DNA from 3 places in the Polaromonas sp. UC242_47 genome. Region 3 is predicted to be linked to each of the others. Evidence: predicted binding sites of a transcription regulator. Region 3 holds the regulator's gene; each other region holds the start of a gene.

Region 1 (5,201 bases), on a different contig from region 3:
CCGCTGGCTCACGGCCAGCGGGGTGATGGGGCTGTACCCGGCCAACAGCGTGGGTGACGACATCGAGATTTATACCGATGAGTCGCGCAGCGAAGTCGCCATGACCTGGTACGGTCTGCGCCAGCAAGCCGAAAAAACCGCGCTCGACGGCGTGATGCGGCCCAGCCGCTGCCTGGCAGACTTTGTGGCGCCCAAGCAGCTCGCTCCTGAAGTGATAGCTGCTCGCGCACAAGGAGCGGGGGCTGCAGGCCTGAAAGGCTCACAAATCCAGGACTACATCGGTGTGTTTGCCGTGACCGCCGGTCTGGGCGCCGAGAAGAAGGAAAAATACTTCAACGACGACAACGACGACTACTCGTCCATCATGCTCAAGGCCCTGGCCGACCGCCTGGCCGAAGCTTTTGCCGAGGCCATGCACAAACGCGTGCGGCAGGACTTGTGGGGTTATGCCGCCGACGAAGCCTTGAGTCCCGAGGACATGATTGCCGAAAAATACCAGGGCATACGTCCGGCGCCGGGTTACCCGGCTTGTCCGGACCACAGCGTCAAGAAAGACATGTTCGAGCTGCTGCAGGCGGCGGACATCGGCATGGCGCTGACGGAAAGCCTGGCCATGACCCCGGCGGCCAGCGTCAGCGGTTTTTACCTGAGCCACCCGCAAAGCGTGTATTTCAACGTTGGCAAGATTGGCGACGACCAGTTGCAGGACCTGGCCAAGCGGCGCGGTGAGAAGGCCGAAGACCTGCAACGTTTGCTGGCGCCCAATTTGTAGCCCGGCTGCGTGACGGTTGTCACGAGGGGCGGGATTTTCCCCTCCCGTTGGGGGCGACATCCCCTGTTTTTACAAAAAAACACGCGCGGCAGGCGGGCGCCGTGTACCTTTTGGCTGTTTCGCACGTTCAGGTAAGGGGCCCTTTCCGGGCACTGCGATTCACGTTTCACGAAAGGTCGACCATGAACACCTCCACGGAAAATCTTCAGCCGGGCCAGCAACCGGCATCGTCCGCCAACAAACCCCTGTGGGCGGCTGTGGCCGTTCTCAGTGTGGCGGTGTTGGGCATGGGTGGCACCATGATTTACAACCAGCGTGCGCAGACCCCTCCGGTGGCCACCGTGGCGGCTGTGACGCCGGCCCCGACCATCGTGGCGCCGCCGCCGGCCGCACCGGCTGCTGCTGCCAATGCCGCTGACGACCTGGCCGAAAAGCCGGCGGCGGCACCCGCCAAGCCTGCACCGGCACCGATCAAAAAAGTGGTCAAACCCGCACCCAAGCCAGTACCGGCGCCGGCACCCAGCTATTCCGGCGTGTCGCCCGCGCCTTACCCCGCCCCCGCGCCTGTGGTGGCGGCCGCGCCGGTGTGTGCGGTGTGCGGCAGGGTTGAATCGGTGACGCCGGTCGAACGTTCGAGCAAACCGGCCGGTGTCGGTGTGGGAACGGTGGCTGGCGGCGTGCTGGGGGCGGTTCTGGGCAACCAGGTCGGCCACGGCGGAGGTCGGACCGCCGCCACCATTCTGGGCGCGGTGGGCGGTGGTTTTGCCGGCAATGCGATTGAAGGCCATGTCCGCAAAGAGACGGTGTACCAGGTCGGTGTGCACATGGACGACGGCTCGCGCCGCATGGTGGAAGTGGCGCAACCCCCCAGCATAGGCAGCCAGGTGACGGTGCAGGGTTCTACGCTGCGCGGCAATGACGGCGTCAGCTACGGCCCGAAACCCGTGGCCGCCCCCGCCAGCGTACAGCCTGCGCGCTCGGATGAGCTGAACCGATAACTGTTGCGACCGTCCGGTAGCTGGCGCTTTTTGCGTACGGTGTCGGCCGAAAGAGGCGCGTTTGTTCCGTCGCTCAGTGCGCCGCCTTGAGCACGCGGCGGTATTGCACCGCCTCGGCCACATGGCCGACCTGCACGCTGGCGTCGCCGGCCAGGTCGGCGATGGTTCTGGCCACCTTCAGGCAGCGGTGAATCCCGCGGCCCGACCAGCCCAGGCGGGCTGCGGCGATGTTCAAAAACTTTGCGGCGGCAGCGTCCAGCTGGCACTGCGTGTCAATGGCTTTTCCCTGCAGCGCCTGGTTGCTGCTGCCTTGGCGCGTCATGGCGCGTTCGCGGGCCAGCACCGTCCGCTGCCTGATGCTGGCCGTGCTTTCGCCCGGCGCCGCGCCCAGCAATTCATCGGCGCCCAGTGCGCCGACTTCCACATGCAGATCAATGCGGTCCAGCAGCGGGCCGCTGAGTTTGCCCTGGTAACGCGAGACCTGGTCCGGCGAACAGCGGCAGGCGCGCAAACTGGAGCCCAGGTAACCACAGGGGCAGGGGTTCATGGCGGCGACCAGCTGAAAACGCGCGGGGAACTCCGCCCGTTGGGCCGCGCGCGAAATCGTGATGCTGCCTGACTCCAGTGGCTCACGCAAAGCCTCCAGCGCAGCCCGTGGAAATTCCGGCAATTCATCCAAAAACAACACGCCATGGTGCGCCAGCGAAATTTCGCCAGGCCGGGGGGGCGAGCCGCCACCGACCAGGGCCACCGCGCTAGCTGTATGGTGCGGGGAGCAGGTCGGGCGCTGGGCCCAGCGGTCCATTGAGAAGCGTCCGCCCAGCGAGGCAATCGCCGCGCTTTGCAGGGCTTCTTCGGTGCTCATGGCCGGCAGCAGGCCGGCAAAACGCTGGGCCAGCATGGATTTGCCGGAGCCAGGCGCACCAACCATCAGCAGGCTGTGGCCGCCGGCCGCGGCGATTTCCAGCGCCCGTTTGGCGGCTGCCTGGCCTTTGACGTCTGCCAGGTCGGGGTAGGGCATGTCCTGGTGTTGCGCGCTGGCATGCAGCCGGACCCAGCCGTCCATGGCTTCGGGTGGCGCATCGCCCGGCAGGAATTGCCTGACCACGTCGAGCAGGTGGTGGGCGCGGTAGACCTCGGTTCCCGGCACCAACGCGGCTTCCTGGGCACTGCCTTCGGGCAGCACAAGTTTGGGTTTGGCCTGGCCGGCGTCAGCGCTCGCCAGCGCCAGGCTCATGGCCAGCGCGCCGCGTATGGGGCGCAAATCGCCGCCCAGCGACAACTCGCCGGCGAATTCGTAACCGGCCAGTTTGCTGGTATCGATCTGACCACTGGCGGCCAGGATGCCCAGGGCGATCGCCAGGTCAAACCGGCCAGAGTCTTTGGGTAAGTCCGCCGGAGCCAGGTTGACCGTGATGCGCTTGTTGCTGGGAAATTCCAGCCCGGTGTTTTGAATCGCCGAACGCACACGTTCACGCGCTTCCTTGACCTCGGTCTCCGCCAGCCCGACCAGGGTGAGGCTGGGCAAACCGTTGGCCAGGTGCACTTCAACACACACCGGATGGGCCTGCAGGCCCAGCAAAGCACGGCTTTGCACTAAAGATAAGCTCATTGTCCGTTTTCTCCCTGCTGGCGCACCACGAATGCGCACCCGACTTGGCACTGACTTGGTGCGAACCTCTTTTTCTGCCCTACATCTTGTCACGCGGCCGCCTCTGCAAGAGAAGACGCACAACTTTGACGCTGCGGAGCTTTGGCACGCTCCATGCTAATTGAAGCTGGCTGCAGTTCCTACTTTTAACTATCAATGGAGTTTTTAATGAAATTGACCGCTCAAAAATCAATGCTGGTGATGGTTCTGACCCTGGCAGGTTCGGCATTTGCCCAGACCGCCGCGCCGGCGCCCGTGCCGGAGTCCACGTTGTCCTACAACATAGGCGCCACCACGGACTACCGTTACCGCGGTATTTCGCAAAGCGGCAAGAAGCCCGCTTTGTCGGCCGGCATTGACTACGCCCACAGCAGCGGTTTTTATCTCGGGACCTGGGCCACGACCATCACCTGGCTGAAAGACACAACAGCCAACCCCAACACCACCAAAGGCCCGGCGGAAGTGGATCTCTACGGGGGTTACAAAGGCACCCTGGCCGAAGGCCTGGGTTATGACGTTGGTGGCCTCTATTACTGGTATGCCGGCAACAACCTGAGCAATACGCCTGGCCTGGTGAATCCCAACACCTTTGAGTTGTACGGCGCCCTCACCTACGGGGTGTTCACGGCCAAGTATTCGCACGCCACCACCAATTTGTTTGGCACGGTCAACAGCAAAAACAGCGGCTACCTTGACCTCAGCGCCAACTTTGACCTGGGCTCGGGCTGGTCCATCGTGCCACACGTCGGCGCGCAAAAAATCAAGAACGGCAACTCGTATACCGACTACTCGGTGGCCGTCAACAAGGACATCGACGGCCTGGTGCTGAGCCTAGCGGTGGTGGGCACCAGCGGCCTGGGTTCCGCGCCTTACACCTTGCCCGGTTCGGGCACGCGTGACCTGGCCAAAGATGGCCTGGTCCTCTCGGTCAAGAAAACTTTCTGAAACAAGCCGGCATAAACGCTGGGGCAAAGGAGAACACATGAAACTCGTCACCGCCATCATCAAACCGTTCAAGCTGGACGAAGTGCGCGAAGCGCTGTCCGGTATTGGCGTGCAAGGCATCACCGTGACCGAAGTTAAAGGCTTCGGCCGCCAGAAAGGCCACACCGAGCTCTACCGGGGCGCGGAATACGTCGTCGACTTTTTGCCCAAGGTCAAGATCGAGGCGGCGGTGTCCGACGAGCTGGTTGACCGTGTCATCGAAGCCATCGAGGGCGCCGCCCGCACCGGCAAGATCGGCGACGGCAAGGTCTTTGTCTACAACCTGGAACAAGTCGTGCGCATCCGCACCGGTGAAACCGGCAAGGAAGCCCTGTAAGGCTCAACCCTAAAAAGAGAACATTGCCATGAAAAAAATACTTGCTTCGCTTGCCCTGGGTTTGAGTTTGCTGACCTTGGGCGCAGCCGTGCTGGCGCAAACGCCGGCACCTGCCGCCACAGAGGCGGCCGCGGTGGCGCCGGCGGCTGTGGTGGTGGCGCCCGCCACCGTGGTGGTAGCCCCTGCGGCTGTGGTCGTGGCCCCTGCGCCAACACCCAAGCTCGATAGCGGCGATACCGCCTGGATGTTGACCTCCACCATGTTGGTCATCCTGATGGTCATCCCCGGACTGGCGCTGTTTTACGGCGGCCTGTCGCGCTCCAAAAACATGTTATCGGTGCTGGTGCAGGTCTTTGTGATCTTCGCGCTCATCACCTTGTTGTGGGCGATCTACGGCTACAGCCTGGCGTTTGGTGGTGAAGGCACTTTCTTCGCCGGCTTCGACAAACTTTTCCTCAA
Region 2 (5,201 bases), on a different contig from region 3:
TTTGTAATAGTCCCGATACCACACCACAAAGCGGCCAATCCCCTGCTCAATGCGCGTACCAGGAACAAAACCAACCCATTCGTTCAGGGCGTCGGTATTGGCATAAGTAGCTGGCACATCCCCATCTTGCAAAGGCAGCAGGTGTTTTTTAGCCTTCTTGCCCAAGGCATCCTCAATACAGGTAATGAAGTCAAGCAGCGGCACCGGATTGTTGTTTCCAATGTTGAACACACGATATGGCGCGTTGCTGGTGGCGGGATCAGCCCGCAAAGCGTCAAAATCGGGGCTACATGTGGCGATGCGATCGAGCACCCGGATGACGCCCTCAGCGATGTCATCCACGTATGTGAAGTCCCGCCGCATATTGCCGTGATTAAACACATCGATTGGCCGCCCTTCCAGGATGGCTTTGGTGAATAGAAACAGGGCCATGTCAGGCCGACCCCATGGGCCGTACACGGTAAAGAAACGAAGGCCAGTGGTGGGAAGATCATACAAATGGCTGTATGTGTGTGCCATCAATTCGTTGGCTTTCTTGGTAGCGGCGTAGAGACTGACAGGATGATCCACGCTGTCGTGTTCAGAAAACGGCATCTGGGTATTGCCGCCATAAACGCTGGAACTTGACGCGTACACCAAGTGCTGTACTTCTGCGTGGCGGCAACCTTCCAGGATGTTCATAAAACCCACGATGTTGCTATCGATGTAAGCATGTGGATTTTGCAGCGAGTAACGCACACCTGCTTGTGCGGCAAGGTGGATGACCCGATCAAATTTTTCGACGGCAAAGAGTTCCGCCATGCCCTGACGATCTGACACGTCCATTTTGACAAAGCGAAAATCCGCGTGTGGCATCAGTCGCTTGAGGCGATTTTCCTTCAGCGTAACGTCGTAATAGTCGTTGAGATTGTCAAGGCCGACCACCTCATCCCCGCGTGCCAGCAAGCGCAAGACGACCGTCATGCCAATGAAGCCCGCGGCCCCCGTCAATAATATTTTCATAGATTGATGCCCGAACCAGTTAATTCGACCAATCTTAATGCGCGCCAGCCTGAGAACTTAAGACGATATCGCATTCAACATGTAAAGTAATCCGACAGATCATTTCCAGATCCATACCTGACATCAAGTATTCATTCAAGAATAAAATTCCTCACTGCCAGCAAGCGTAAGCTTGGAGCAACTCAAGGAGTTTGTCATGGACCTATCGCTGGCGGTCAAGCAGTGGCAAGCCCTTCTCGGTGAGCCAAGCGTGTTGTTCGGTGAAGCAGCGACGGCCGCTTATGGCGGCGACACAAGTGGCGCGTACAGAAGCATTCCGGCCGCCTTACGAATAGAGGACAGCGCCTGCCTGCAGGACGTCATGCGGATTGCCAGCAGACATCAAGTACCCGTTTACCCCATCAGCACCGGGCAGAACTGGGGCTATGGCAGCGCCCTGCCCGCGCGTGACGGCTGCGTCGTCCTTGATTTGTCACCCCTCAAAAAAATCATTGATTTCGATGCAGAGCTGGGTGTGGTTACTCTGGAGCCCGGAGTGACGCAAGGCATGCTGGCCGACTTCCTGGAGGCAGGTCAGCATCCCTACATGGTGCCGGTCACCGGCGCGGGTCCAACTTGCAGCTTGGTTGGCAATGCATTGGAGCGCGGCTATGGCGTGACACCTCATGTGGACCACTTTGGCGCGGTGACTGACCTGGAGGCTGTTCTGCCAGATGGCAGTTTGTATCGCACCACCCTGCGGGAGGCGGGTGGTGAAGAACTGGCACGCTTGTTCAAATGGGGTATTGGCCCGTACACCACCGGACTTTTCACGCAAGGGGGGTTTGGTGTGGTCACTCACATGTCCATCATCCTGGCACGTCGGCCCGAGTGCATCAAAGCCTGTTTGTTTAGCCTGAAAGATGATGCCTTGCTCGAACCCGCTGTGGAACGCATCCGTTCCCTGCTCATCAAGCTGCCTGGCACCCTGGGTGCCATCAACCTGATGAACCAGCATCGAGTGCTGAGCATGTCAACGCCCTACCCGATCGACAAACTCGGGCCCGACAACATGATTCCGCAAGCCGTCATTGATGCGATGGGACGTCAATATCAAATCATGCCATGGACCGGCTTTGCCACCCTTTATGGGACTCACCGGGTTGTAGCCGCGGCGCAAAAAGAAATGGAAAAAGCGCTGTCTGGTGTTGCCAGTCGGACCCTGTTTTTGACCCCGGCCCGCGCTCACACACTGGCAGGTCTGGCCAAGTGGATCCCGGGAGCCGTCGGCCAACGGCTGACGCGCGTGGCAGGCACATTGGCACAATCACTGGAGCTGGTGGCCGGAAGACCCAACGAGACCGCATTGCCGCTGGCCTATTGGCGTAATCCAAACCCGCAGCAGGGCCCGGTTAAAAATCCGGCACGTGATGGCTGCGGCCTGACCTGGTACGCCCCTCTGGTGCCCATGCGGCCTTCCGGCGTTCGGGCCTATGTCAACATGGTGAAACAAATCACTCCCGAACATGGCATCGAACCACTCATAACGTTTACATCTCTGAACGAGCGCCTATTTGACAGCACCGTTCCCTTGCTGTTTGACCGCGACAAACCAGAAGCTGTCGCCGCTGCGGCCGCCTGCTACCAACACTTGTTTGAGACCGGGCGAACCCAGGGATGGTTTCCCTACCGGCTGGGAATCAACAGCATGCAGAAATTGGTCGATCTACAAACAGACTCCCGGACATTCCAGGCACGCCTGCGCAAAAACCTGGACCCGCACAACCTGATGGCGCCGGGCAGGTACTACTAAGTTCATCTCATGAAGCACAAGTCACAACGCCTGACCTCGCTCCAGCTTTCGCAGACACCAGGCATGCTGGCTTCAGGTTTTTGCCCAGCTCACTTGACCAGTCGGCCCAGATGGGCATCGCCCAAGTCCAGCGTTTCAAACTCTTCTTCTGTTCAGCCCATCAACCCGATCCTTTGGTAGTGAGCCACCGATGGTATGACTTATGCATCACGAGGTGGACCGAAATAGCACCCCACCCGGACGTCGCAACTGTCGAGATTTTTTACATTGCACGACGCCCAAACGCCTCAAAGTAGCCAGTGATTAATTTTCTCTTTTGTTTTCAATGCCTTAAATGATCAGGAGCGTTGTGGCACGCACCTTGCATTGAACACAAGCGTGGGAAATAAGTCCCTCGTCACAATCCATCTGGAGGTTGATCATGAAGAAAATTCTGGTTGCTTTAGTTGCAGCATCCGGTCTCGCCCTTGCGGTACCGGCATCGGCAACAGTCGTTGGCGGGATCGATTTCGGCGTTCTTGGTGGCCCTCCGACCAATACGCACCTGGACACGTCGACATTGGCACAAACTTTCGTCAACGGCAATGGCCAGAGTGCCACGGCTTACGGTGTTATCACGTCAGTCAACGGTGACACCAGCTATTGCGCCGGCAACGGCACATGCGGCCTTTTCTATGTTGCGAACTACTCCGGCTCCCAGAATTTCAGCACCAGTTACGTTGAATTTAGCTCCGCGACTTTCTCGGTTTACTACTCAGCGAATGCATCGGCGCTTAACTTGCTTCTTCAAAACTCGGCCGCCAATCTCGCAGCGATTACGGGACTTACGCCGTGGCTGACCCTCACCGGCCATAACAACTTGGGCGGGGTAGCGGCTCCGAACGCCGTGTTGAACGGCGGCGGCACTCTTACTGGAGCGACCCTGAGCGGCGACGGGTTTGGATTGATGGACGTCAACACCGCTGGCCCCGGTATTGCGGCAGTCATTGCCTACCTCAACTCGAATGGTATTTTGGATGCGATCGGCGGAAAAGCCGACATGGCGATCACATCCTCCTTCAACAATGCCGTGCTAAATTCGTTTGACGTAAGCAGCGGCGCTGCCAATGGGTGCCAAAATGGCACTGCAGCAGTAGGCGCTTGGTGTTACCAGGGGACCGCAAATCTCCGCGGCTTCACCACTGTTCCCGAACCCGGAGGGTTGGCTCTGTTCGCGATCGCTCTGGCCGGTTTGGGCATCAGCGTACGTTCGCGCAAATCCAAATAACTCGGACAGCACAAACCGATGGAAATCGACAAAGACCACGCCCTCCCGGGCGTGGTTCTATTTTGAGTGGCCAGCTCTGTAGTGCGCGCGATTTCAATACACTTTTGCCTGTTTTTTCTTATCGTCTCACCATCGTTCGGCAACCCTCAACTTCGATTCATTACAAGGGGTCGTTGCAATTGGGATTTGAAACCTCAGTGTTGAAAATTTCGACAAGCTCTCCAGTACAGAAGTCGATCTACAGGAAATAGCCACTGACACCCCCCAAAACTCGCTCGTACCCAAAGCCATAGGTTTCCAAAGGTCCCCAACACATGCAGCAGCTTGCGATCCGGCAATTATCCGGATTCGATGACGGCGCTGCCCTCGTACTCCGCTGCAGCCACAAAGTCATAAAAAATTGAACCAATGCGGGTGCTGGCACAGATCGACCCCGGCGAGCCGGGGTGCCAGTTCCTGTAGTTGCAAGGTTTGACCGAGATAGACGATCTGATTCGAGAACGTCGTGCCACGCTGGACAGTTCAACTCAACGCCGTTGTATCCGGATACCGCCATGATCGAGAGCTTGCCCCAGGTGTAGGTGACGCCACGCACAAATCGATCACACCTGGCCGTGTTGGACGGCAAGAGCAATGCGCGACGCGAAAGTCAATCGGAGGGAGGGTGTCATGTCCGACGTCCTGAATGCGGGTCAAGCCAAGGTGACCACTTGCATAGCCACATAACCGGAAAGTCGTGGCGACACTTCGTCACAAAGCTAAGCACCTCAATGGTTTTTATGCCTATACGATTAAAAAATCTAATTTTCGCCATTAGAAAAATTTGTCCCAACCCTGCAGTCGGGTACGACACATAAAGACTTGGACAATGCGACCCGGTTTTTATCTCCATGAAAAATTCAAAGGCACCAGCAGCAAAAAGATTCTTTCACCATGCGCTTCGAAAAGCGTTCTCCGTCTTTCCGCGACCCTTGCGATTCGCTGTGTATCGGTCTTTTGTTGATTGCGATCCCAGCCCTGATCAACGCCTGGTTCTCAAGATAGCGCAGACGAAAGAGGAGTTGGAAGCGTGTTTCCGGCTCCTGCATGATGCTTATGTTGGCAGCGGCTTCATGCGGCCCGATCCTTCAGGTATGCGCA
Region 3 (5,201 bases):
GGTTGGTTCGGTGATGGCGGCTTCGGCCTGGTCCAACAAGCCTTCCCAGACATGGGGCTGGAAAGGCACAAATTTTTCAAACGCAAAACGCCGGCCCATGCCGGCCGCGATGTTGCGGGCGATCTGCGCCGCTTCAATCACGATGGTGCCGGAGCCGCAGCAAGGGTCATAGAGCGGCACGCCTTGTTTGCACAGCCCTTCTTCGCCGCTCCAGCCGCTGGCGGCCAGCATAGCGGCGGCCAGGGTTTCCTTCAACGGGGCGTCGCCCTTGTCTTCGCGCCAGCCGCGCTTGAACAGCGGCTCGCCCGAGGTGTCGATGTAGAGGGTCACGGTATCCACCGTCAGGTGCACGTACACACGCACATCGGGCCAGCGGGTGTCGACATCGGGGCGCACATCGTATTTATCACGGAAGCGGTCGGCGATCGCGTCCTTGATCTTGAGCGCGGCAAAGTTCAGGCTGGTCAGCGGGCTGTGTTGCGCTGTGATCTCGATCTTGAAGGTCTGTTTGGGCGTGAACCAGATTTCCCAGGCCACGGCGGCCGCCGCGTTGTAGAGGTCTTGTTCGCTGCGGTACTGGTTGTGCTGCAGCTCGATCAGCACGCGCTGGCTCAGACGGCTGTGCAGGTTGAGCTGCATCGCGTCGCGCCAGGAGCCGGCCACCTGCACACCGGCGCGCCAGGCCTTGCCCTGGGTGCCGGTGATACGTTTGACCTCGGCGGACAGCAGTTCCTCGACACCCGCGGCGCAAGGTAAAAATAATTGAAGTTGGTTCATATGGGGTGCCTCTAGGGGCTCCGGGGAATGGGGTGATCGGGAAACAGGGCCAAGGGCGCAGGACACCGGCAGGCAGGAGGTGCTGGAGGATGCCGGACCCCGCGCCCGGGCACCGGAGGTACAAAATCCTCTTTACAGCGATTTTCGCAGGTTCGCCGGGGCGATGCGCAAAGCCTCGCGGTACTTGGCCACGGTGCGGCGTGCGCACTCGATACCCTGCTCCTTGAGCATTTCGGAAATCTGGTTGTCGCTCAGTGGTTTGGTCAGGCTCTCGGACGAGACAAACTGCTTGATCAGCGCCCGCACCGCCGTGCTGGAGGCATTGCCGCCGGTTTCGGTGCCCAGCGCCGAGCCGAAGAAATACTTGAGCTCGAAGGTGCCAAACGGCGTGTTCATGTATTTGGCCGTGGTCACACGCGAGATGGTGGACTCGTGCAGGCCCAGCTCGTCGGCGATTTCGCGCAGCACCAGCGGGCGCATGGCGAGTTCGCCGTGGGTGAAGAAGTTTTTCTGCCGCTCGACAATCGCGCTGCTGACCCGCAGGATGGTGTCAAACCGTTGCTGGATGTTTTTGATGAACCAGCGCGCTTCCTGCAGGCGCTGCTGCAGGGCCTGGCCGTTCTGGCCCCGGTTCTGCTTGAGCGCATTGGCATAAATGTCGTGCACGCGCAGGCGCGGCATCACGTCGCTGTTGAGCGAGACCTTGAAGCCGCGGCCGGACTTGACCACGATCACATCGGGCACGATCAGGTTGCGCTCGACATTGACAAAACGCCGGCCCGGCTTGGGGTCCAGCCGGGCGATCAGCGCCATCGCGGCCTTGATCACGGTGTCGGGAAAACCGCACAGCTGCGACAGACGTTTGACGTCGCGTCGGGCCAGCAACTCCATGGGTTGCTGGCACATGGCGATGGCGGCGCGGGTTTCGTCGCAGTTTTTGTGGTCCAGCAACTGCAGGCCCAGGCATTCGGCCAGGTTGCGCGCGCCCACGCCGGCCGGCTCCATGTGTTGCAGCAGCTTCAGGGCCACGGTGAACTCGTGCACCAGTGCGTCGAGTTGTTCCAGGTCATCCCCGGCCAAGCCGGCGGCCAGAGCGGCCAGGCTGTCTTCGAGGTAACCGTCGTCGTTCAGCGACTCGATCAGGAAATGCAGCGCCGCCCGGCCTTCGTCCGACAGGCGCAGGGACAAGGCCTGGCGATGCAAATGGTCTTGCAGCGACTCATGGCTGCGCGCCAGATCGGCGGCATCGACTTCGCTGTCGTCATGGTTGTTTTTGCGCGGCGCGGCGTCGCCGCCCCACTCGTTGTCGTCGGGCGCGATGTCGACACTGCCGTCGCCCTCCCAACTTTCCTCGAGTTTGGCCTCGCTGCTGGGTTCAGCATCATTTTGACCTGTAGCCCCCACCCCGTCTGCACTGACAGCTATGGAATCCGTAGCGGATTCAAATTCACGGGTTTCCTGGCTGACCGGCGTGTCGGCCTGGACCAGGCCAAAATCCTCGCGCGGCGCGGCCTCTTCGGAAACTTCAAGAAACGGGTTTTCGTCGAGCATCTGCTCGACTTCCTGGCTCAGCTCCAGGGTGGAGAGTTGCAACAGGCGAATCGACTGCTGCAACTGGGGCGTCAGCGCCAGATGCTGCGAAACGCGTAATGACAGACCCTGTTTCATGGTGCCCCCACGCTCCCCACTGCGTGTGGTTCACTGCCCCCCGAGGGGGCTGGCCTTGCTTGGGGCGGCCCGGCGCGGCGGCCGGCGTGTGCCCGTGATTTTCTTGCCAGCAGGGGGCTGCGCAGCCGGCTTTGCCGGGCCGCAGGCGCCGCCCCCTGCAGGGGGGAGGGCGCTACACGCAGTGAGCGACAACGGGGGGGAGCCAAAGTGATCACATCTTGAAATGTTCGCCCAGGTAAACCCGGCGCACATCGGCATTGTTCACAATTTCAGAAGGGGTGCCCGTGGCCAGCACATGGCCGTCGCTGATGATGCAGGCATGGTCGCAAATGCCCAGGGTTTCGCGCACGTTGTGGTCGGTAATCAAAACGCCGATGCCGCGCGACTTCAGGAAACCGATGATGCGCTGGATCTCGATCACGGCAATCGGGTCGATACCGGCAAACGGTTCGTCCAGCAGAATAAAACGCGGCTGCGTGGCCAGCGCCCGGGCAATCTCGACACGGCGTCGCTCGCCGCCCGACAGGGCCGGCGCCGGTGAATCACGCAGGTGGTCCACGCGCAAGTCCTGCAGCAAGGCGTCCAGGCGTTCGTTGATGGCCTTGGCGCTCAACGGCTTGCCGGCTTCGTCGGCCTGCAGTTCCAGCACGGCGCGCACATTCTGCTCGACCGTGAGTTTGCGGAAAATCGAGGCTTCCTGCGGCAGATAACTCAGGCCCAGGCGCGAACGCTTGTGGATGGGCATGTGTTCGATGGACTGGCCGTCGATGGTGATCTCGCCCGCATCGGCGCGCACCAGCCCGACGATCATGTAAAACGACGTTGTTTTGCCGGCGCCGTTGGGGCCCAGCAGACCCACAACCTCGCCTTTTTGCACCGCCAGCGAGACATCCCTGACCACCTTGCGGCTGCCGTAGGCCTTTTGCAGGCCGGTGGCCACCAGGCGGCTGATGGGCGCGTTTTCCGGAGACTCGGTCATGGAGGCGGTGTTATTTTTTGTCATTGCCCAGCGTGGTACTGGGCCGCAGCGTTGGCGCTGACCCGGGGGGCGCCGTTGCCGGGGTGCCGGCGGCACCCGCCGCGGGCGTCTGGTTGCGCGGCGCCAGCAGGGCGCGAATCCGGCCCGAGGGGTTGCTGGCCGTGCGGGCTTTCTCGCCGCTGTCGACGGTGAACACGTCGGTCGGGTTGTCGTAAATAATCAGGTTGCCGTGGGTTTTCGTCGGCCAGGGTCGCGCCTATATAGCGGCGCAACACGGCCTGGCGGATGAACTTGACGGTGTCGGCGCGGCTGTCGTATTCGATACGTTCGCCTTCACCTTCAATATATTCGTCGACCAGGTCGCGCTTCTTGCGGTAAAACGCCAGCTTGCCGGGCGCGGCGATCACGATGGCGTTCTGGTAACCCTCGGCGTCCTGGATCACATCGACCTGCGCACCCCGGATGATGATGGTGCCCTTGGTGATCACGACATTGCCGGTGAACACACTGGTTTGTTTGAGGTCGTCATAACGCAAGGCGTCGGCCTCGGCGTTCATGGGCTGGTCGCGATCGGCCTTTTCAGCCGCAACCGGAAAGACCGCCAGGGTGGCGGCCAGCATCAGTACACAGGCGGGGTAGTTCATAAAGGCACGAATCTTGCTGCTTTGGTGGTGTTGCTTCATTGTAGCCATGGCACTCCCCGGAATTGGCAAGGCGCAGAAAAACCCGCCGGATCAGGGCGGGTCGAGAGGCGAAATACCCGGCGGCGGCACCAAGCCGGCCACGTGGAGGTTGCGCCATTTTCCGACGGGCCGCCCCTAGGAAAATGAGCCCCCTCGGGGGGCAGCGCAGCACACGCAGTGGCAAGCGTGGGGGCTTTTAGCCCTTGCGGGCCTGGGTGATCAGGTAATCCGTCACCAAGAGCGCGCGATCCATGGTTTTTGCCAGTTCGCCCGAGGTATAGAAACGCCCGGCCACGCCCAGGGCCGGCACGCCGTCCACCTTGTAGTCGTCTTGCAACTGCGTGGCTTTGCGGGCCTTGGCGGCGATGTCAAACGAGTTGTACATTTCCACAAACTTGGCCTTGTTGATGCCTTGCTTATCGGCCCAGGCGGCGACCAGCTCGGGCGTGTTCAGCATCTGGCGTTCGTTATGAATCGCGAAAAACACCTTTTTGTGGAGTTCCTCGACCTTGTTCATGGCTTCGAGCACGTAGTAAAGGCGCTGCTGCGGCTCAAAGTCGGCGCGGAAGGACACGGGCACACGCCGCACCACCACGTCTTTGGGCGCTTTTTTGACCCAGGCCTCAAACGCCGGCTCAAAGGCATTGCAATGCGGGCAGCTGTACCAGAAAAACTCCACCACCTCGACCTTGCCGGCCGGCGCATTGACCGAGGCGCGTTTGTCGAGCACCAGGTAGTCGTTGCCCGCCTGGGGCGGTTTGCCCTGGGCCTGGGCCGGCGCCGTCAAGGCGCCCAGGGATGCGGCGGCAGCCACGGAAGCGGCGGATATCGAAAATTCACGTCTTTGCATCAATCATTTCTCCATTAGTGCACCAGGTTGGACACCCTGGCGTCAGAAAGTTCAGCGTTGAACCCGAACCAGAGCAGTTTCTATGCCGCTGCCATCCAGGCGCTCCTTGGCTTTGTCGGCATCCTCTTTTTTATCAAAAGGCCCGAGGCGCACGCGAAACACGGTGCGGCCCGACTGTTCGCGCTCGGTCACCTTGGCCTCCAGGCCCATCAGCGAAATTTTGGCGCGCTGCTGTTCGGCGTCT

What was found. Region 3 encodes sigma-54, which starts transcription at its own class of promoters, with help from an activator protein. Its sites were predicted from a motif close to TGGCANGNAANCTGCTTT; they were not measured.
Region 1: the regulator sigma-54 is predicted to act here: its motif matches at 3,525-3,542, upstream of ACHMXK_RS01065 (TorF family putative porin).
Region 2: the regulator sigma-54 is predicted to act here: its motif matches at 3,145-3,162, upstream of ACHMXK_RS12220 (PEP-CTERM sorting domain-containing protein).

The regions. Positions count from the first base shown of each region.
Region 1 is NZ_JBIOAO010000001.1:214,954-220,154, forward strand. It holds gene metH (methionine synthase) at 1-772, shown strand, start outside; gene ACHMXK_RS01055 (glycine zipper 2TM domain-containing protein) at 955-1,770, shown strand; gene ACHMXK_RS01060 (YifB family Mg chelatase-like AAA ATPase) at 1,844-3,382, opposite strand; gene ACHMXK_RS01065 (TorF family putative porin) at 3,590-4,366, shown strand; gene glnK (P-II family nitrogen regulator) at 4,404-4,742, shown strand; gene amt (ammonium transporter) at 4,771-5,201, shown strand, end outside.
Region 2 is NZ_JBIOAO010000001.1:2,508,443-2,513,643, forward strand. It holds gene ACHMXK_RS12205 (low molecular weight protein-tyrosine-phosphatase) at 1-7, shown strand, start outside; gene ACHMXK_RS12210 (NAD-dependent epimerase) at 1-1,002, opposite strand, end outside; gene ACHMXK_RS12215 (FAD-binding oxidoreductase) at 1,199-2,794, shown strand; gene ACHMXK_RS12220 (PEP-CTERM sorting domain-containing protein) at 3,216-4,061, shown strand; gene ACHMXK_RS12225 (GNAT family N-acetyltransferase) at 4,952-5,201, shown strand, end outside.
Region 3 is NZ_JBIOAO010000003.1:286,673-291,873, reverse strand. It holds gene ACHMXK_RS23055 (class I SAM-dependent RNA methyltransferase) at 1-777, opposite strand, end outside; gene ACHMXK_RS23050 (RNA polymerase factor sigma-54) at 910-2,445, opposite strand; gene lptB (LPS export ABC transporter ATP-binding protein) at 2,657-3,424, opposite strand; partial or broken gene lptA (lipopolysaccharide transport periplasmic protein LptA) at 3,435-4,068, opposite strand; gene ACHMXK_RS23035 (thiol:disulfide interchange protein DsbA/DsbL) at 4,304-4,957, opposite strand; gene ACHMXK_RS23030 (SPOR domain-containing protein) at 5,009-5,201, opposite strand, start outside.